3 regions of the Streptomyces sp. SCA2-17 genome follow, and region 3 is predicted to be linked to each of the others. Evidence: riboswitches for the same ligand, from Rfam matches in the RefSeq annotation. Region 3 holds a riboswitch; each other region holds the start of a gene.
The links. Region 3 has a riboswitch for cyclic di-AMP ahead of PS271_RS10495 (transglycosylase family protein). Riboswitches for the same ligand answer to the same signal wherever they lie in the genome.
Positions count from the first base shown of each region.

Region 1: another riboswitch for cyclic di-AMP. It lies ahead of PS271_RS12840 (M23 family metallopeptidase); the one in region 3 lies ahead of PS271_RS10495 (transglycosylase family protein).
Region 2: another riboswitch for cyclic di-AMP. It lies ahead of PS271_RS01805 (C40 family peptidase); the one in region 3 lies ahead of PS271_RS10495 (transglycosylase family protein).

Region 1 covers NZ_CP117521.1:2,887,262-2,893,889, forward strand. The annotation lists gene PS271_RS12830 (aldo/keto reductase) at 1-783, opposite strand, end outside; gene PS271_RS12835 (MFS transporter) at 792-2,309, opposite strand; gene PS271_RS12840 (M23 family metallopeptidase) at 2,369-3,670, opposite strand; cyclic di-AMP (ydaO/yuaA leader) riboswitch at 3,680-3,846, opposite strand; partial or broken gene PS271_RS12845 (PP2C family protein-serine/threonine phosphatase) at 3,887-5,121, opposite strand; gene PS271_RS12850 (DEAD/DEAH box helicase) at 5,293-6,628, opposite strand, start outside.
Region 2 covers NZ_CP117521.1:399,560-406,187, forward strand. The annotation lists gene ureG (urease accessory protein UreG) at 1-435, opposite strand, end outside; gene PS271_RS01785 (urease accessory protein UreF) at 693-1,409, opposite strand; gene PS271_RS01790 (urease subunit alpha) at 1,409-3,130, opposite strand; gene PS271_RS01795 (urease subunit beta) at 3,123-3,434, opposite strand; gene PS271_RS01800 (urease subunit gamma) at 3,447-3,749, opposite strand; cyclic di-AMP (ydaO/yuaA leader) riboswitch at 4,486-4,661, shown strand; gene PS271_RS01805 (C40 family peptidase) at 4,666-5,136, shown strand; gene PS271_RS01810 (ATP-binding protein) at 5,254-5,691, opposite strand; gene PS271_RS01815 (helix-turn-helix domain-containing protein) at 5,894-6,628, shown strand, end outside.
Region 3 covers NZ_CP117521.1:2,364,880-2,371,507, forward strand. The annotation lists gene PS271_RS10480 (DUF501 domain-containing protein) at 1-207, opposite strand, end outside; gene PS271_RS10485 (FtsB family cell division protein) at 317-781, opposite strand; gene eno (phosphopyruvate hydratase) at 928-2,214, opposite strand; gene PS271_RS10495 (transglycosylase family protein) at 2,435-3,178, opposite strand; cyclic di-AMP (ydaO/yuaA leader) riboswitch at 3,182-3,376, opposite strand; gene PS271_RS10500 (transglycosylase family protein) at 3,637-4,767, opposite strand; gene PS271_RS10505 (cytochrome P450 family protein) at 4,965-6,329, opposite strand; gene PS271_RS10510 (DUF6479 family protein) at 6,427-6,628, opposite strand, start outside.

The DNA of each region.
Region 1 (6,628 bases), 520 kb from region 3:
GGCGTCGTGCGCAGCCGCCACCTCGTCCAGGGCGGCCAGGACGCGCAGGCCGCGCTCGGATTCGAGGTACTTGCCGGCCGCCCCCGCGCGGGCGCTGTCCACGGCGGTGCCGGGGCGGTACTTGCCGGTGAGGAAGCCCGAGGCCAGCGCCCAGTACGGGACGGCCGCCAGCCCGTGCTGCGCCGCCACGTCCGCCAGGTCGCCCTCATACGTGTCGCGGGAGACCAGGTTGTAGTGCGGCTGGATCGCCACGTACTTGGCCAGGCCCGCGGTGTCCGAGAACTCCAGGGCCTCCCGCAGGCGCTCGGGCGTGATGTTGGAGGCCGCGATCTCGCGGACCTTGCCCTCCTTCACCAGCGCGTCGAGGGCGGTGAGGAACTCCTCCACCGGCACCGACGGGTCGTCGTAGTGCGTGTAGTAGAGGTCGATGTAGTCGGTGCGCAGGCGGCGCAGGGACTCCTCGACGCCCGACTTGATCACGGAGGCCCGCAGGCCGCGGGGCTCGGGGACGCCCGCGCCGACCTTGGTGGCGAGCACGATGTCGGCGCGGTTGCCGCGCGCGGCGAACCAGTTGCCGAGGACGGTCTCCGACTCGCCGCCCTGGTTGCCCGGGACCCAGGCGGAGTAGACGTCGGCGGTGTCGATGAAGTTGCCGCCGGCCGCCGCGTACGCGTCGAGGACGGCGAAGGACTCCGCCTCGTCCGCGGTCCACCCGAAGACGTTGCCGCCGAGGGCGAGCGGGTGGACGGAGAGGTTGCCGATCTTCTTGTGAATGTCAGCCATGCATTACCTCAGCGTCCCTGCGGGAGCGGGTATTCCGGTTCTGCTCCGCTACGGGCCGACAGCGGCGCCGCGATCGACTCCAGCGAGCGCCCCTCCGCCCGTACCGCCAGGAACGCCGCCACCAGCCCCGCCCCGCACATCAGCGACGCGCCGATCGCGAAGGCGAGCACCGTGTCGCCCACGTCCCCGCTGCTCGTCAGGTCGGCGAAGAGCAGCGGGCCGCTGATGCCGCCGGCGGCCGTGCCCAGGGCGTAGAAGAACGCGATGGCCATGGCCCGCGTCTCCATGGGGAAGATCTCCGAGACCGTGAGGTAGGCGCTGCCGGCGCCCGCCGAGGCGAAGAACAGCACGACCGCCCAGCAAGCGGTGAGGCTGTCGGCCGTCAGCCGGCCCGCGCCGAAGAGCCAGGCCGTGCCGAAGAGGAGCAGGCCCGACAGCAGGTACGTCGACGAGATCATCACCCGTCGGCCCAGCGTGTCGAAGCACTTGCCCAGCAGCAGCGGGCCCAGGAAGTTGCCCGCCGCGATGACGGCGAAGAAGTAGCCCGTACGGGAAGTGGAGACGTGGAAGTACGTCTCCAGGATGGAGCCGAAGCCGAACGTGATCGCGTTGTAGAGGAAGGCCTGCCCGATGAACAGGGACAGGCCGAGGACCGCCCGCCGGCGGTAGTCGGAGAACACCGTGCGCGCGATGTCGGTGAACGTCACCAGCCCCTGCCGGCGGATCGTGATCTCGCCCTCCGGCGGCGGCAGCTTTACCCCCTTCTCCTCCTCAACGCGCTCCTCGACCGACGTCACCAGGGATTCCGCTTCCGCGCCCCGCCCATGGATGAACAGCCAGCGCGGGCTTTCCGGCACCTTCCGCCGTACGAAGAGGATCACCAGCCCCAGCACCACACCGAGGCCGAATGTCAGCCGCCATCCCACATCCGCCGGGAAGACGTCCGTATCGAGCATCAGGACCGCCAGCAACGAGCCGCCGATCGCCCCCAGCCAGAAACTCCCGTTGATGATCAGGTCGATCCGGCCCCGGAAAGCCGCCGGAATCAGCTCGTCGATGGCGGAGTTGATGGCCGCGTACTCACCCCCGATGCCGAAACCCGTCAGGAAACGGAAGGCGAAGAACCACCAGGACGAGAAGGAGACGGCCGTCAGCGCCGTCGCGGCCAGGTAGACCCCGAGCGTGACGAGGAACAGCTTCTTCCGGCCGAAGCGGTCCGTGAGCCGCCCGAAGAACAGCGCCCCCGAACACGCCCCCGCCACGTACAGCGCCGCCGCGATCCCCGTGACCTCGCCCGATGTGATCGGCAGCCCACTGCCCCGCTCCGAGAGCCGGCCGGCGATGTTGCCGACCACCGTCACTTCCAGGCCGTCCAGGATCCAGACCGTGCCGAGGCCGATCACCACGGTCCAGTGCCAGCGCGACCACGGCAGGCGGTCCAGCCGCGCTGGTACGGCCGTCGTGATCGTCGCGTCGTCGGCGTCATTCGCGTTGCCCGCGTCATTCGCAGTGGACTCGGTGGACACGCGCTAACGGGTGCCCCGTTCCGTACGAAATACGCGACGAATACGCGCCGCACCGTCCGCTACGGCCGCAGGCCCCTGCCCCGCAGCCATCCCAGCGGATCCACCGGCGCGCCCCCGCCCGGCCGGACCTCCAGGTGCAGATGCGGCCCGGTGACGTTGCCCGTCGCGCCGACCCGACCTATGACCTGGCCCGCGGCGACCTTGCCCGACGTGACCACCATCGAGGACAGGTGGCAGAACCACAGCTCCGTGCCGTCGTCGAGCCTCAGCACGATGCGGTAGCCGTACGCCCCCGCCCAGCCGGCCTGGGTGATCGTGCCGCCGCCCACCGCCTTCACCGGCGTGCCGGTCGGGGCGGCGAAGTCCTCGCCCGTGTGGTGCGCGGACCACATGTTGCCCGCCTGCCCGAAGCCGGCCGTCAGCGTGTACGAACCGACGGGGAGGGTGAGCGCTCCGGAGTGGCGAGCGGGGGCGGGAGCGGGGGTCGCGGTACGGGCGGGGGCCCCACCCGGCCTCTGCCTCTTCTCGGGTGTCCGCGCTTCCTGCTTCTTCTCCGGCGTCCGCGCCTGCGTCCGCTCCGAAGGCTGCGCCGACGCCGCCCGCCCCTGCTCCGCCTGCTTCTGCTCCGCCTGCCTCTGCTCCGCCGCCGCGGCCGCCGCCGTCCGCGCCGCCTCCGCCTCGGCCGCCTTGCGCTCCGCCGCCTGCTTCTGCTCCGCCGCGGCCACCGTCACCCGGGCCGCCTGCGCCTCGGCCTCGGCCACGCCCTGCTGGTGATCGGCCTGCTCCAGGATTCTCGCCCGCAACGCCTCACCCGCCCTTGCCGCGTCCTGCGCCATCTCGGAGACGGCCGCACCGGTACCGGTCTCCTCGGCGAAGGAATCAGCCGAGGCCGTACCCGCCGCGCTCCCTGTGAAGAACGAGCCCACACCCGGCAGCTGCGCCAGGTCGGGCATGGATATGGAGGCCGCCGGACGCTCCTGCGCATTCGCCATCCCGCCCGCGCCGACCGCCGCGATGACGCCCACGCCGAGCACGGCACCACTGCGGGCCATCGTGCCGCCGCGCTGCTTGACGACGCGGTGGCGCCCGCGGCCCGCGCCGAAGGAGAAGGCGCTGAAGGCGGAGGGTTCGTACGACCGCTCCGGTACGGAGGAGGAGGAGGACGCCGCCGCCGGCTCCGGGTCCGGCTCGTACGGCGGTACGTACGCGGGTACGAGCGGCGGATCGTAGGAGCCGGGCTCGTAAGCGACGTCAGACCCGTAAGCGTCGGACCCGTAAGCCTCAGACTCGTAGGCGTCGGAGCCGTAAGCCTCAGACTCGTAGGCGTCAGACCCGTAAGCGGCAGGCTCGTTGGATGCCACGAAGGCACTCCTTTCCTTCCTTCTCGCCTACCGGGTTAGCTGACGGGTTCGGAGCAGGAAGGTCTCCTACGGGCCGCATGCGGCCCGATTCACCCCAGGGTGGTGGTTCCCCGGTTCCCGGAACATGCCGGAGGATCAGATGGCGCTGTGCCCGCGGGATTCGGCGATGGCGCACGGTGCACCGCCTCTTGCGGCGGTTGCGACGACCGCGCGTCGTTATCGAACGTTAATAGACATGCCGGGTGGATTCCAAGCCGAACGCCCGGATCCGCCGCTCTTCCCTGACAGCTCTTCACAGGACGTCCGCCCACGGAACCTGTCGATACTTTCTACGAAATGCTGTTCGATTCGCTCGATGCGTTCACCGCGCCGAATCGCCAACAGGGCCATGTCGTCGGCGGCCTGACCGCCCGCATGGCGCGTGACCTCCGCGACCAGGCTGTCCAGCAGGGCCTCCGGACTCTTGAACTGCCGGCCCGTCAGCTCCGCCCGCGGGTCGTAGAACGCGCCGTCGGCGTCCCTGGCCTCGGTCACCCCGTCCGTCATCAGCAGCAGCATCGACCCCGCGGGGAACTCCCGCTCCTCGGCCCGGTCCGGCCACACCCCCAGGTCCCCCAGCCCGAGCGGCAGCGCGGGCACGGTCGGGTCGGCCGCACCGACCCGGCCGTCCGCGTGCAGCAGGAGCGGCGGCGGATGGCCGCGGTTCAGCAGGCGGATGACGGGGCGGCCCGGCGGCAGCTCCGCCAGGACGGCCGTGGTGAATCCCTCGTGCTGGTCCAGGTTCGCGCGCCGCGCGCCCTCACGTTGCAGCGCCCGCTCCAGCCGCCCCGCGAGTCCCTCCAGCGTCGGCTCCTGGTCGGCCGCCTCCCGGACGCGCCGATGACGACGGCAACGGCCTCGACCGCGCCCAGGCCCTTGCCGCGGACGTCGCCGACGACGGCCCGTACGCCGTAGGGAGTGTCCTGGACCGCGTACAGATCACCGCCGATCCGGGCGCCGGCATGCGCGGCCACGTAGCGCGCGGCCACCCGCAGGCCGCCGATGCGGGACGGGGGCGCGGGAAGGACGGCGCGCTGGGCGGCCTCCGCGATGCCGCGGGCGGAGGCGAGCTGCTGGTCGCGGCGGCGGGCGATGCGGTTGATCCCCAGCGCGACCAGGGAGACCGCGCCGATGGCGGCGACCTCGGCCAGCGCCTCACCGGTGTCGGACGGCCGGTGGTAGAACACGAGGCCGACCGCGACCGCCACCGCGGCCAGGGCGGCCGCGGCGGTGGCACGGAGGGTGTGCAGGGGGGCCGCGACGAGGGGCGCGGCGGAGAGGAAGGGGGCGCACGTGTAGTTCGCGGGCGCCCCGAGGCCGAACAGGGCTCCCCCGGTGATCAGGAGGGCCGGAAGCCTACGGGCAGCGCGGCGTACGGTGCGCCCCGCGGCGCGGCAGGCAGTTCGGCTCACCCCTCCCACCCTTCCGGGCGGGAGGTCACCGGGCGAACGGTGCTCGGCCGATCGGGGAGAAACCGGCCGACCGGGCAGGCGCCCGATCAGCCGGCCGGCTCCGAGCGCCAGAGCGTCAAGGCGTCAGAGCGCCGGAACGCCGGAGCGCCGGAACGCCGGAACGTCAAAGCGTCAGGAAGACGTACGGCGCTGCCGCGCGCCCCCGGCCCCGTTGCCACCACGGCCGGCACCGCCGCCGGCACCACGGCCCGAACCGGAACCGGCACCAGCGCCGCCCCGCCCGTAACCACCCCGGCCGGAACCACCCGCACCGGAAGAACCGGCGGAAGAACGGGAAGAGGAACGGGGAGAAGAACCCGACGCAGAAGAACCCGAAGAGGAAGGGGAAGAGGAAGAGGAGTAAGCCACAGAAGAGCCTTCCCCGCGGCCACGCCCACGACCGCCCCGCGAGCTCCGCGTGCCCCGGGAGCCGCGCGACCCGGCAGCGGCCGCGGCCCCGCCGGCCGACCCCGTACCGGCACCGGAACCGGAGCCGCCGCCGCGCTTCCGCGGCGTCGCCTGGGCCGGCACCGCCGGAGGAATGACCACGGGGACGCCGCTCGGCGCCTGGGCGCCCGTGATGCGCACGAGCTCCGGGTGCTCCGGGCCGACGGTGACGACGTTCGGGGAGATCTTGGCCGTGACCATCATCCGGCTCATCTCGCGCCGCTGCTCGGGCAGCACCAGTGTGACGACCGTGCCGGACTCGCCCGCGCGCGCCGTGCGGCCGCCGCGGTGCAGGTAGTCCTTGTGGTCCATGGGCGGGTCGACGTTCACGACGAGGTCGAGGCCGTCGATGTGGATGCCGCGCGCGGCGACGTTCGTGGCGATCAGCGCCGTGACCTGCTCCGTACGGAAGAGGTCCAGCGTGCGGTTGCGCTGCGGCTGGCTCTTGCCGCCGTGCAGCGCGGCGGCGCGGACGCCCTCGGAGAGCAGCTTCTTCACCAGCCGGTCGGCGCCGCGCTTGGTGTCCACGAACATGATCACGCGCCCGTCGCGGGCGGCGATGCGGGTGACCGTGTCCTTCTTGTCCGTCTCGTCGACGTGCAGGAGGTGGTGGTCCATCGTGGCGACCGCGCCCACCGACGCGTCGACGGAGTGCGTCACCGGGTCGGACAGGAAGCGGCGGACGAGGCGGTCGACGTTGCGGTCGAGGGTCGCGGAGAACAGCATCCGCTGGCCCTCCGGGTCGACCTGGTCCAGCAGGCGGGTGACCTGCGGCAGGAAGCCCATGTCGGCCATCTGGTCGGCCTCGTCCAGGACGGTGATCCGCACGTCGCCGAGCTTGCAGTCGCCGCGCTGGATGAGGTCCGCGAGGCGGCCCGGCGTGGCGACGAGCACCTCGGCGCCGCGCGCGAGCGTCTGGGCCTGGCGGCCGATGGACATGCCGCCGACGACCGTGGCCAGCCGCAGGTTGACGGCGCCGGCGTACGGGGCGAGCGAGTCGGTGACCTGCTGGGCCAGCTCG
Region 2 (6,628 bases), 2.0 Mb from region 3:
GATCTGCGCGTCCACCAGGCCCTTGGAGAAGGTGGCGGTGAGGTTGTCGCCGCCGGACTCGACGAGGACGAGGTCGAGCGGCCCCGCCGTGTCCTCCAAGTCCTCTATGGCTTCCAGGTTGGCGGAGATGTCATCCCGGATGGCGGTGTGCGGGCAGGCCCCGGTCTCCACGGCCGTGATCCGCTCCGGCGGCAGGACGGCGTTGCGCAGCAGGAACTCCGCGTCCTCGCGGGTGTAGATGTCGTTGGTGACGACGGCGACGGACAACTCGTCGCGCAGGACCCGGCAGAGCGCGGCGACGGTAGCCGTCTTCCCGGACCCGACGGGGCCCCCGAGCCCGATCCGCAGAGCACGGCGCGAGCCGTCGGGGCGGACGGGGGAAGCGGCGCTGTAGGTGTGGCGGTGGGGGTAGGTCTCGGGGTGATCGAGGTGCATGGTCCCTCCGGGGGGTCGGTGATGGGTGGGGGTTCGGGGGCGGTCCGGCACCGCCGGGCTGCCACGTGGTGGCTGGTCGCCGTCGCGGCGGAAGAGACCTCGCGCCGTATGGACGGCGCGGAAGACCTTGACCGCCGTGACACCGGCGAAAGAGATCCCGCCGCCACGGCGACAAGCCACCGCGGCGAGAGCCCGGCGGAATGCGTCATCCGCGCGCGGTTCTGCGCCGTCGGACCGGCGCGTCGTCGGCTTACGCATCAGCTTGCGAACAGACGTACGGGCCAGGTCGCATGGAGTTCCGCCGTGATGTCGAGGAGTGGTGCCGAGCAGGCCGGCAGGGCGTCCGGGCCTTCCACCCCGGCCCGCCGCGCGGCGTCCACCGCGCGGCCCGCGACCGCGTCCATCGCCGGTGCGAGCCGCGCCAGGACCGCCGTCGCGTCGAACGGGTCGAGGCTCAGCAGGCGTACGGCCGCGGTCGCCGGACCGCTGACGGACTCGTAGACGGCGGCGTAGGCGGCGTCCAGCGGGGCCAGTCCGGCGGACCGGGCCGTGAGGCCGAGGACGACCGGCTGGTGGGCGCCGCGCGGCCGGGCGGCGGAGAGGGCGTCGAGCGCGTCCGAGGGCCAGGTGGCGCGGGCGGCGCGCATGAGCTGCCGGCCGAGGCGCCGCGCGGTGGCGCGCAGGGCGGGCGCGGGGGTGCGGGCGTCCGCGGCGTCGTCGAGGGCGAGCGGGTCGAGCCCGGTGGCGGCCGCGGCGGCGAGGGCGGCCGCGGTGAGCCCGGCGGTGTGCAGCCGTCCCCGGCAGAACTCCTCCAGGGTCCACCCGTCGGTGATCCGCCCGGCTTTGACGGCGGCCTCGGCCCCGCCGGAGTGCGCGTGGCCTCCGGCGGGGAAGCGCCCGTCGGCGAGGACGAGGAGGGCGGCGAGGCCGCCCGTCCTCGGAGCCGGCGCGGCGGGTTCGGTCGTCGTGCTCATCAGAACAGGAAGTAGCGCTGGGCCATGGGCAGCTCCGCAGCCGGACGGGGTTCGATGACTTCGCCGTCGACGGTGACCGTGAACGTGTCGGAGTCGACCTCGACCCTGGGCCGGGCGTCGTTGTTGCGCATGTCGGCCTTGGTCACGCCGCGCGTGGACCGTATGGGAACGAACCGCTTGCCCAGCCCGAGCCGTTCGGGGAGGCCGTCGTCCATGGCCCACTGGGTGACGAAGTTGAGGGAGTTGGCGGCGGGTGCGCGGCCGTGGGCGCCGAACATGGGCCGGGGCAGGACGGGTTGCGGGGTGGGGATGGAGGCGTTGGCGTCGCCCATCTGCGCGTAGGCGATCTGCCCGCCCTTGATGACGAGCTGCGGCCGGACGCCGAAGAAGGCGGGGTCCCAGAGCACGAGGTCGGCGAGCTTGCCGGGCTCGACGGAGCCGATCTCGTGGTCGAGGCCCTGCGCGACGGCCGGGTTGATGGTGTATTTGGCGACGTAGCGCCGGGCGCGGACGTTGTCGGCGGGGCCGTCGCCGGGCAGGGCGCCGCGGCGCTCCTTCATCACGTGGGCGGTCTGCCAGGTGCGCAGGACGACCTCGCCGATGCGGCCCATGGCCTGGGAGTCGGAGGAGATGATGGAGATCGCGCCGAGGTCGTGCAGGACGTCCTCGGCGGCGATGGTGCCCGGCCGGATGCGGGATTCGGCGAAGGCGAGGTCTTCGGGCACGGCCGGGTTGAGGTGGTGGCAGACCATCAGCATGTCGAGGTGTTCGTCGACGGTGTTGATGGTGTGCGGCCGGGTGGGGTTGGTGGAGCTGGGCAGGACGTTGGCCTCGGAGACGACGGTGATGATGTCGGGCGCGTGCCCGCCGCCGGCGCCTTCGGTGTGGTAGGCGTGGATGGAGCGGCCGGCGATGGCGGCGAGGGTGTCGCCGACGAAGCCGGCCTCGTTGAGGGTGTCGGTGTGGATGGCGAGCTGGGCGCCGCTCTCCTCGCACACGGCCAGGCAGGCGTCGATGGCGGCGGGCGTCGCCCCCCAGTCCTCGTGGATCTTGAAGCCGACGGCGCCGGCCCGCAGCTGGGCGCGCATCGAGTCGTACGAGACGGTGTTGCCCTTGCCCAGCAGGCCGAGGTTGACGGGGTAGCCCTCCATCGCCTCGAACATGCGGGCGAGGTGCCAGGCGCCGGGGGTGATGGTGGTGGCCTTGCTGCCCTCGGCGGGCCCGGTGCCGCCGCCGAGCAGGGTGGTGACGCCGGAGGCGAGGGCCTCGTCGGCGGCCTGCGGGCAGATGAAGTGGACGTGGGCGTCGATGGCGCCGGCGGTGAGGATCTTGCCGTTGCCCGCGATGACCTCGGTCTCGGGGCCGATGACGAGGTCGGGGTGGACGCCGTCCATGGTGTCGGGGTTGCCGGCCTTGCCGATGCCCGTGATGCGGCCGTCGCGGATCCCGACATCGGCCTTGACGATCCCCCAGTGGTCGAGGACGAGGGCGCCGGTGACGACGGTGTCGGGGGCGCCGTCGGCGCGGGTCGCGCGGGACTGGCCCATGGACTCGCGGATGACCTTGCCGCCGCCGAAGACGGCCTCGTCGCCGGCGTGGCCGGGCCCGCCGCTGCGGTCCTCCTCGATCTCGACGACGAGGCCGGTGTCGGCGAGGCGGATGCGGTCGCCGGCGGTCGGCCCGTAGAGGTCGGCGTAGGCGACGCGGCTGAGCTCACTCATCGAGGGGTCCCCCGCACTCGCCGCGCAGGCCCTCGACGATGCGCTTGCCGCCGATGGGCACGAGGTCGACCTGGACGGGGATGCCCGGCTCGAAGCGGACGGCGGTGCCCGCAGCGATGTCGAGGCGCTTGCCGCGGGCCGCGGCCCGGTCGAAGTCGAGGCCGGGGTTGGCCTCGGCGAAGTGGTAGTGCGAGCCGACCTGCACCGGGCGGTCGGCGGCGTTGAGCACGGTGAGCCGGGTGCGGTGCAGGCCCTGGTTGAGGGCCACGGGCTCGGCGGCGTGCAGGATCTCTCCGGGAATCATCGGGTCCGCCCCTCAGCAGATGGGTTCGTGGACGGTGACGAGCTTGGTGCCGTCGGGGAAGGTGGCCTCGATCTGGACGTCGGGGAGCATCTCGGGGATGCCTTCCATGACCTCGTCCCGGGTGAGCACCTTGCGTCCGGAGGACATGAGCTCGGCGACGGTGCGGCCGTCCCGGGCGCCCTCCAGGACGTGGACGGTGATGAGGGCCACCGCCTCGGGGTGGTTGAGGAGCAGGCCGCGGGCCTTGCGCCGCGCGGCGACGTCGGCCGCCACGTGGAGGAGCAGGCGTTCCTGCTCACGCGGGGAGAGTTGCATGTCCCACCTCACTGTCGTCCCGGGGGGTCCCGGCCGGCCGCACCGGGCCGCAACCCGAGTTCAACACGGTGTTGACCAGGGGTTCTTCGGTCGGTGGCCAGGGATTGCAGATTAGGGCGCAACCTTTTCCAACGCGTTAACTGACTCTTTGCGTTGCCATGGCCATAGCCATCCGGTCCGGCTGTCGCATGCATCTACTGGATCTTCTGGGCCGGATCATGGCCGTCCGTCCGCACGACACGTACGGCCGGCTACGGGTACCGCACATGCGGCCGTCGCCGCGGCGCGCCCGCGGCCCGGTTCGCAGGCGTGTGCGAAGCCGGGGAACGGGAGGTGTGAACGGGCCGTGCCGACGCGGGCGGTGCGGGCCCGCGGCGCAGAGCGCCGGGGGCGAAGGGATCTCCGCGCCACGCGCGCCGGAGGGGCCGGGCTCCGCGCGCGAATAAACCCGGCTCCGCCCCATGGAGGATCACGGCGTAGACGGGGCGCGGTGATCGATTTGGGGCGGACGGCCGGATTGCGCCCGGCCGGGTACGAACCGCCGCAGGCCAGCGCCTCAGCCGGCTTTCGCCGACCCCGTCAATTCGCCCTGTGTCCACCGGAATTGCCCAAGAGTGATCAGCCTCACATACCCCTGGATCCGCTCGGAATCGGCACGGCGGCTGCGCCAAGATCCCTGCGACGACAAGACCCCGCCACCCCGGCGGGGCGGTCCCGGCGGACGCCGAACCCTGCCGCCGACGGGATGCCGGGTCGACTTAGGTGCACGGCAGGGATGGAGGACCCAAGAGTGGTGGGACGACCAAGAGTAGTGCGGTCGGCCCTTGGGGTGAAGCCGTTGACGGCGGCCGGGCAACCTTCGCCTGCCCGAACCCGACAGGTCATCCTTCACAGGCGGCTGACGAAGGGTTAGCGCATGGGCGCGCACAAACGTCCGTCGAAGCTGTCCAGGGCCGGTGCCGCATCGGCCCTCACTCTCGCCGCCGTCGGGGCCACGGTCCTGGCACCGGGCGGCGCGGCAGAGGCGGAGGCGTCTTCCGTCTCCACCATGGCACTGCGGATCGCGGCCTCGAAGCAGGGCTCCCCGTACCAGTGGGGAGCGACCGGACCCTACCGGTTCGACTGCTCGGGCCTGACGCTCTACTCCTTCAAGCGGGCCGGCAAATCGCTGCCCCGCACCGCCGCCCAGCAGTACAACAGCACGCAGCACATCCCGCGGTCCGCACGCGAGGTCGGCGACCTGGTCTTCTTCGTCTCCGGGCGCGGCATCTACCACGTCGGGATATACGCCGGGGACGGGAGGATCTGGCACGCGCCCAAGACCGGCGCGGTCGTCCGCCTGGAGCGGATCTGGACCAACAGCGTGCGCTACGGCCGCGTCGGCTGATCCCCCGCGCCGACGCCAGGCCCGTAACCGCTCACCGGTGACAGGCCCGTCACCGCCCCGAGAGGGCCCGAGGCCCCCCGCACCCCGTGCGGGGGGCCTGGCCGGCCGGAGGGGAGTTCAGCGCTCGGCGCTGACCGGCACGGTCCAGGGGAGGGAGATCCACACCGTCTTGCCGCCGTCGGAGGTCGGGGTGAAGAACAGCCGCCCCCCGTACTCGGCGGTGAGACAGCGGATGATCACCATGCCGCGGCCGTTGTCCTGCTGGGCCGCGGCGGGCAGCCGCCGGGGGAAGCGGGGGTGGCTGTCCGTGACCCCGATGCGCAGCTGCTGGTCGCGGTCGAGGCGGACGTCCACGGTGAAGGTGGGCGACTGGCCCCGGGTGTGCTGCACGGCGTTGGTGGCGAGCTCCGAGACGATCAGGCGCACGGTCTCGGCGGTGTCCGTCCCGCCCGGCAGTCCCCAGTCGGCCAGCACCTCCGCGACGTAGCGCCGCGCCGTGGAGACCGAGCCGGGAGCGCTCGGCAGGGTGACGGTGGCTTCTTGGTGGTCTGCCATGGTGGTGGCCCTTTCAGCCGATGTCTCGACAGACTGCCACTGATAACGCCTGTGATGCGTGCGATCCACCAAGATATGCATATATCTGTCGCTCAAAGCGGTGAACTCTACGACGAGCGACCGTATTCGCCCGGCACACTGGGCTATTGACACTGACGTATGACAGTGACAGTGGCAGTGATCTAGGGGAGGGCAGGGCCGAATGCGCTACGGACCGGCGGTGCGCCGTCGCAAGCTGGGGGCGGAGCTGCGCCGCCAGCGCGAACTGGCCGGGCTGACGAGCCTGGAGGCCGCGCGCGCGGTGGGCTGGCACCAGTCGAAGGTCAGCCGGATCGAGACGGGCGCCAGTGGCGTGAAACCGGCGGACGTGGCACGGCTCCTGGACGCCTACGGGGTCACCGACCCCGAACTGCGCGCACTGCTGGGGGCGTTGTGCGGGGCGGGGTCGCCCGTGCCGGGCGAGGGGGCGGGGGCCCGGCGCGGCTGGTGGTACGCCTACCGCGACCGGCTGCCACCCGCCTATCTGGACTTCATCAGCCTGGAGTCGGAGGCGTCACGGTTAAGCACGCTGGAGACCACCGTGGTGCCCGGCCTGCTCCAGACGCCCGCCTACGCCCGGGCCGTGACCCGCGCGGCGCTGGGCGATCCCGCTCCGGAGCAGGTCGAGGAGCTGGTGCGGGTGCGCATGGCGCGGCAGGCGGTGCTGCGGGGCGAGCGGCCGCTGGAAGTGTGCGCCGTGCTGGACGAGGCGGTGTTGCGCCATGAGGTGGGCGGGCCGGAGGTCATGGCCGGACAGCTGCGGCACCTGGTGGAGACGGGGTCGCTGGGACACGTGCGGCTGCACGTCCTGCCGTTCTCCAGCGGCGGCCATATCGGCATCACCGGGCCTTTTGTTATTTTCTCATTTCCGCGCATTGCTGATCTGGACGTGGTGGTT
Region 3 (6,628 bases):
GCGCGGGCAGGTCAGGTAGTACGTCGTCGGGAAGGGCGTGCCGTCCGGCAGCCGGGGCGCGGTCTCGACCACGTCCGGCCGGCCGCAGGGGCAGCGGTGGGCGATGGCGCGCAGTCCGCGCGGCGGGCGGCCGAGCTGCTCCTTGAACGCCTCGATGTCGGCGGCGGTGGGCTCGGTGGGCTCGGTCTGGGGCGGAGGGGTGTCCATGTGCTCGCTCGTGTCGTCTTCGCTGGGGTCGTCTTCGCTCGGTGGTGCCGGCGTTCGTACGTCTTACGTGTGGAGGGGCGGCGTGCGCGTGAGGGGCGGTGCCGGGGCGTCAGCGCGGGGTGTCCGCGGCGTCCACACCGTCCCACAGATTGCTGTACCAGGGGCGGTCGGCGGCGCCCTGATCCCGGGGGCGGCGGGCGGTGCCGCTGCCGTCGACCACGCTGAAGCCCGTCTCACCGGGGCGCAGGTAGTGCAGGTGCTCGCGCGCCTGCTGCTCGACGTAGGCCGGGTCCTCCAGGCGCGCCTTCTCGTCCTCCAGCCGCTGCACCTGCTCGCGGGCGCGCTCGGACTGGCGGCGCTGGTCGGCGATGTCGGAGCGCTGGGTGACCCACTGGCGCATGGGATAGGCGAGGGCGACGACCAGCGAGCAGACGACGAGCGCCAGCAGCGCCGCGCGGCCGGTCAGCCGGCTGCGGCGCGGGCCCCGGGCGCGGTAGACGCGGGCCGTGGGGCCCTGGACGAGCACCGAGCCGAGTGCCCTGAGCCTGGTCGCGGTGGAACGGTCCGCCGCCACTTCGCCTCCCCGAGGTCCTGGTCGCCCGCAGTCCCGCTACGAACGTACGTCCCCGGCCACGGTACGGGACCGTGGCCGGGGACGTGGTGAGGCTGCGGTTCTGAGGCCGTGTCAGCCCGCCGGGGTTCAGCCCTTGCTGCGTTTAATTAGTTCGCAGAGCGAAACCGCGGGAAGGCGCTGCGGCCGGCGTAGACCGCGGCGTCGTCCAGGATCTCCTCGATGCGCAGGAGCTGGTTGTACTTGGCGACGCGCTCGGAGCGGGCCGGGGCACCGGTCTTGATCTGGCCGCAGTTGGTGGCGACGGCCAGGTCGGCGATGGTGACGTCCTCGGTCTCGCCGGAGCGGTGCGACATCATGCACTTGAAGCCGTTGCGCTGGGCCAGCTCGACGGCGTCGAGGGTCTCGGTCAGCGAGCCGATCTGGTTGACCTTGACCAGCAGGGCGTTGGCGGCGCCCTCCTCGATGCCGCGGCCGAGGCGCTCCGGGTTGGTGACGAACAGGTCGTCGCCGACGAGCTGGACCTTGTCGCCGAGCTTGTCGGTGATGGTCTTCCAGCCGTCCCAGTCGTCCTCGAACAGCGGGTCCTCGATGGAGACCAGCGGGTACGCGTCGACGAGCTCGGCGTAGTACTCGGTCATCTCGGCGGCGGTGCGGGACTTGCCCTCGAAGGTGTAGGCGCCGTCCTTGTAGAACTCGGAGGCGGCGACGTCGAGCGCGAGCGCGATGTCCTGGCCGGGGGTGTAGCCGGCCTGCTTGATGGCCTCGAGGATGAGGTCGAGGGCCTCGCGGTTGGAGCCGAGGTTGGGGGCGAAGCCGCCCTCGTCGCCCAGGCCGGTGGACAGGCCCTTGGTCTTCAGGACCGACTTGAGGGTGTGGTAGACCTCGGTGCCCCAGCGCAGGGCCTCGGAGAAGGACTCCGCGCCGATCGGCGCGATCATGAACTCCTGGATGTCCACGTTGGAGTCGGCGTGCGAGCCGCCGTTCAGGATGTTCATCATCGGAACGGGCAGCAGGTGCGCGTTCGGGCCGCCCAGGTAGCGGAAGAGCGGCAGGTCGGAGGCCTCGGAGGCGGCGTGCGCGACGGCGAGGGAGACGCCCAGGATGGCGTTGGCGCCGAGCGAGCCCTTGTTGTCGGTGGCGTCCAGGTCGAACATGGCCTGGTCGATCAGGCGCTGCTCGGTGGCGTCGTAACCGACGAGCTCCGGGCCGATCTGCTCGATGACGGCCAGGACGGCCTTCTCGACGCCCTTGCCCAGGTAACGGTTCTTGTCACCGTCGCGGAGCTCGATGGCTTCGAAGGCGCCGGTGGAGGCGCCGGACGGCACGGCGGCACGGCCCGTGGAGCCGTCGTCGAGGCCGACCTCGACCTCGACCGTGGGGTTGCCTCGCGAGTCGAGGATCTCGCGAGCTACGACGACGTCGATGGACGGCACGAGGGTCTCCTTCGTGTGTGTCTGAGGTTCTGCTGCACGAGCCTAACGGGCGCCGGAGGCTCACCTCGCCGTTGGACGGTGTTTCCGGGCCGAAGAATCCGAAAAGTCAGAAAAATCATCACAGCAGCACAAATGACGAGATCGCCGCACGAATGAGGGATTTGCCCGGAAAAGCCAAAGAGGGGCGGCCCACTCGCGTGGACCGCCCCTGTCAGCTCGGTCAGCTGAGGTGCAGCTTCTGGCCGACGAAGATCACGTCCGCGTCCTGGACGATGTCCTTGTTGTGGTCGTACAGCTTCTGCCAGCCGCCCTTGACGTTCTTGGCGTCGGCGATCTTGGAGAGGGTGTCGCCCTCCTTGACCTCGTACTCGCCGTCACCGACCTTGTAGGACTGCGGAGCGGTGTGGCTCGGAGCCGGCTTCGGGGCCGGGGCCTCGTCCCGCTCGACGGTCTGCGGGGCGGTGTGCTTGGGCGCGGCCTTCTTCGGCGCGGCCTGGCGCTCGCTGCGGTCCGCGTGGGACTTGCCCGAGACGGTGCCGCCCGCGCGGGAGGACTTGCCGGAGGAGCCGGAACCCGGGTCGACGTTCGCCTTCGGGCCGCCGGACGTCAGGTTGCCGGCGCCGGCGCAGCCCCAGGCGCCCGGGCCCTGCATGGCGAGCAGCTTCTCGGCCACGGCGATCTGGGCGCTCTTGGAGGCGTGGTCGGCGCGGTCGGCGTACTTCTGGCCGCCGGCGGCGTTCCAGGAGGACTGCGAGAACTGCAGACCGCCGTAGTAGCCGTTGCCGCTGTTGATGGACCAGTTGCCGCTGGACTCGCACTCGGCGACCTTGTCCCACGTGGAGACGGACGCGGCGTTGGCGGAGGTGGCGACCATCAGCGGGGCGGCCACGGCGGCACCGGCGACGCCGGCGAGCGTGACGATACGGACGGCCTTGGACGGACGACGGTGCTTGCCCTTGGACATGAGTCGTTTCCTCACCGACGCCTACGAGGTGAGCTGTCGGGTTCGGGCTGTGAGTTCGCCCGGCCTCCTGTGCGCGCTGTGCGAGCACACTCGGCTTCACCCCTAGCCGGTCCCGGTCCCGCGGCCTTCCTCCGGCCGAGGAGCCGTTTCCGGCGCCTACCTTGGTTCCCCCGCTCCTGCCTACGGCGCTTGCGCGACGACTCCAGCGGCCGTCGGCAGGATTCGGCGTGACGACCGTGGTGCTCGCGGTGGCGAGCGGTCACGACGGTAAACACAGTCGAGGCAAGGGTTCAAACCCCTCTTTCCAGCCACAGTCGCCCCTAGTTACCCACGGGAACATCATGTTTCCGCAGGTAGGAGGCTGTTTGCCAAGTTAGGGAAGATGACATTCCGCCAACTGGCAAAGAGACCCATGTCTCACTTTCGACTGGAACGGACATTCGCCGCGAACTGCCGGTCTATTTACCCATCTCAAGCTTCTGACCAGGAAGGATCAGGTCGGGATCGGTTCCGACCACTTTCTCATTGCGGTGGTAGAGGGACTGCCAACCACCGTTGACCGCATGCTGTTCGGCAATGACTGACAAGTTGTCACCGGGGCGCACGGTGTAGTCGGTGGCCGTGGGACTGCCGGTACGGCCTTCGCCGCCGCCGCGCGACGATCGGGTGTCGTCCGAACGTGACGGGTCGGCACGGTGCTTGCCCGTACCGCCTTCGACGCCGTCGGACGCCTGCCCCGCCGCGGAACCGGAATCGTCAGGGGTGCCCTGGGACGGCGTCGCGGGGGACTCGGGGGACGTGGGGATCGAGGTCGGGTCGTCGCCCGTGGGGGACGTCGAGGGCTTGCGGTGGCGGCCGTCGCCCGGCGCGCCGGACGCGTCGTCACCCGGCTTGCCGTCACCGGGCTTGCCGTCGCCCGGCTTCGCGTCGCCCGGCTTGGACGGCGAGGCGTCGGGGGACGCGCTGCCGGAGGGCTTGCCGGAGGGGGTGCCGGACGACGTGTCCGGCGAGGGCTTGCCGGCCGAGGGCTGAGCGGAAGGCTCCGTCGAGGGCTTCCCGGACTGCGAGGGGGACGCCGACGGCTCCGAGGGCTTGGAGTGCTCGTCCGGCTCCGACGGCGCGGAGGGCGAAGTGGTGCGCTCCGGGGCGTGCGATGGCGACGAGCCGCTCGCGGGGGCGTGCGTGCCGCCCGGGTCGACGTCGGCCTTGGTGCCTCCCGAGGTCAGACCCGACGTCGCGGCGCAGCTCGACCAGGTGGCGTTGCCTCTGGTTTCGAGGATCTTCTCGGCGACGGCGATCTGCTGCGCACGGCTGGCGAGGTCGGGCCGGGGGGCGTACTCCAGGCCGCCGTGGCGGTCCCAGAGGTTCTGGGTCAGCTGCAGTCCCCCGTAGCTCCCGTTGCCGGAGTCGGCGCTCCACAGGCCTCCGCTCTCGCACTGGGCCACGCGGTCCCAGGTGCCGGCGTCGGCGGCGTTCGCACCGGTGGCCGCGAGCAGCGGCATGGCGATTCCGGAGGCGGTCACCCCCGCGGCGACCACGATGGCGGGTATCTGACGGGGGCGGCGATGTCGGCCGGTTCCAGATCTCATGGGCAAGGGCCTCTCGTGCGGCGTTCGGTGCGACGTTTGACGTGACGTCCGGTATGACGTCCGGCGGGACGTCTCGTGACGTCTCGGCGTGACATTTGGTGTCGCGTCGGAATGGTCGTTGAAGATAGCGACGGCCCACGCCAGTCACAAGCCGGTGTAGCGGAGGTCACGCCGAGGTCACGCCGGATGACGGTCGCTCAGGCGTACGGTTCCTCCTGAGTGCTTGTGCCCGGATTGCTCTCCGGAATGCCCTCAGAGACGGCCTCCGGAGTGACCTCCGGGATGGCCTTCGGGGTGGCCTCCGGGATGGCCTCCGGGGTGAATGCCACCGGCAGGGTGCGCAGGCCGCGCATGATGAGCCCGCCGCGCCATCGCAGCTCCTCCGGTTCGGCGTTCAGCCGCAGGTCGGGCAGGCGCCGCAGGAGGGTCGCGAGGGCGGTCCGGCCCTCCAGGCGCGCGAGGGGTGCGCCGAGGCAGTAGTGGATGCCGTGCCCGTAGCCGAGGTGCTGGTTGTCGCTGCGGGAGAGGTCGAGGGTGTCGGGTTCGGCGAACCGCTCGGGGTCGCGGTCGGCGGCCGCCAGGACGACGAGGACGGGGTCGCCCTCGGCGATGCGCTGACCGCCGATCGTCAGGTCCTGGGTGGCGAAGCGCCAGGTCGCGAGCTCCACCGGTCCGTCGTAGCGCAGCAGTTCCTCGATGCCGGTGGCGAGCAGGCTCTCGTCGCCCTCGGCGAGGGCGCGCTGGAGGCGCTCGCGCTGCCCGGGATGGCGCAGGAGCGCGTAGGTTCCGTTACCAATCAGGTTCACAGTTGTTTCGAAACCGGCGAAGAGCAGGATGAAGGCCATCGCCGCGGCCTCGTTCTCGGTGAGGTGCTCGCCGTGGTCGCTTGCCCTGATGAGTCCCGAGATCAGGTCTTCGCCGAGATCCTCCCGCTTGCGGTGGATCAGTTCCGCGAGGTAGGTCCGCATCTTCTTGACGGAGCGGGCCACGCCGCCGCGAGGGCCGCCGCCGTGGCGGATCATCATTCCGGCCCAGTCCCGGAAGTCGTCCTGGTCCTCGGGCGGGACGCCGAGCATGTCGCAGATGGCGTAGATGGGGAGCGGGAACGCGAACTCGTGGATGAGGTCCGCCTCCCCCTTGGCCGCGAACCCGTCGATGAGCTGGTCCGTCAGCTCCTGCACCCGGGGCGCGAACTCGGCGACGCGGCCCGGGGTGAACGCCTTGGAGACGAGGCGGCGCAGCCGGGTGTGGTCCGGGGGATCGATGTTGAGCAGGTGCGTCATGAGGTTGGCGCTGCGCTCGCCCGGGATGCCGACCTTGCCCTTGCCGTGCGCCGACTCGGAGTGGTGCACGGGGTTCTTCGACAGCCGCTGGTCGGCGAGCGCCTGGCGGGCGTCGGCGTACCGGGTGACCAGCCAGGCCTCCACACCGCTGGGCAGGGCGGTGCGGTGCACGGGGGCGTGCTCACGCAGCCAGGCGTACGCGGGGTAGGGGTCGGAGGCGAACTCCCAGGTGAAGAGGGAGGGGGCGGGCGGGATGGCCGTGTCGTTCGAGTCGTGCACCCCTTGACGCTACAAGGGGCGCGGCGGTGGGGCTGAGCGGCGGCGGGGGCGGGGCCTGGCGGTGACCGGGCGGAGCCTTGTGATGGCCGGGCGGAGCCTAGTGGTGGCCGGGGCCGCCGCTGCCGAAGCCGCCACTGCCGCCCGGGTTCCACTTCTTCCTCTCCTCGGAGAGGTCCTCGGGGTGGCTGCCGGGGTTGTGGATCTCGTGCGGCAGCACGCGCTCCCCGTTCGCTTCGGGGTGCAGTTCGTCCGCCTCACGGTGCTCGGTGACGTAGCCGACCTTGTTCTCCTCGTCGTCG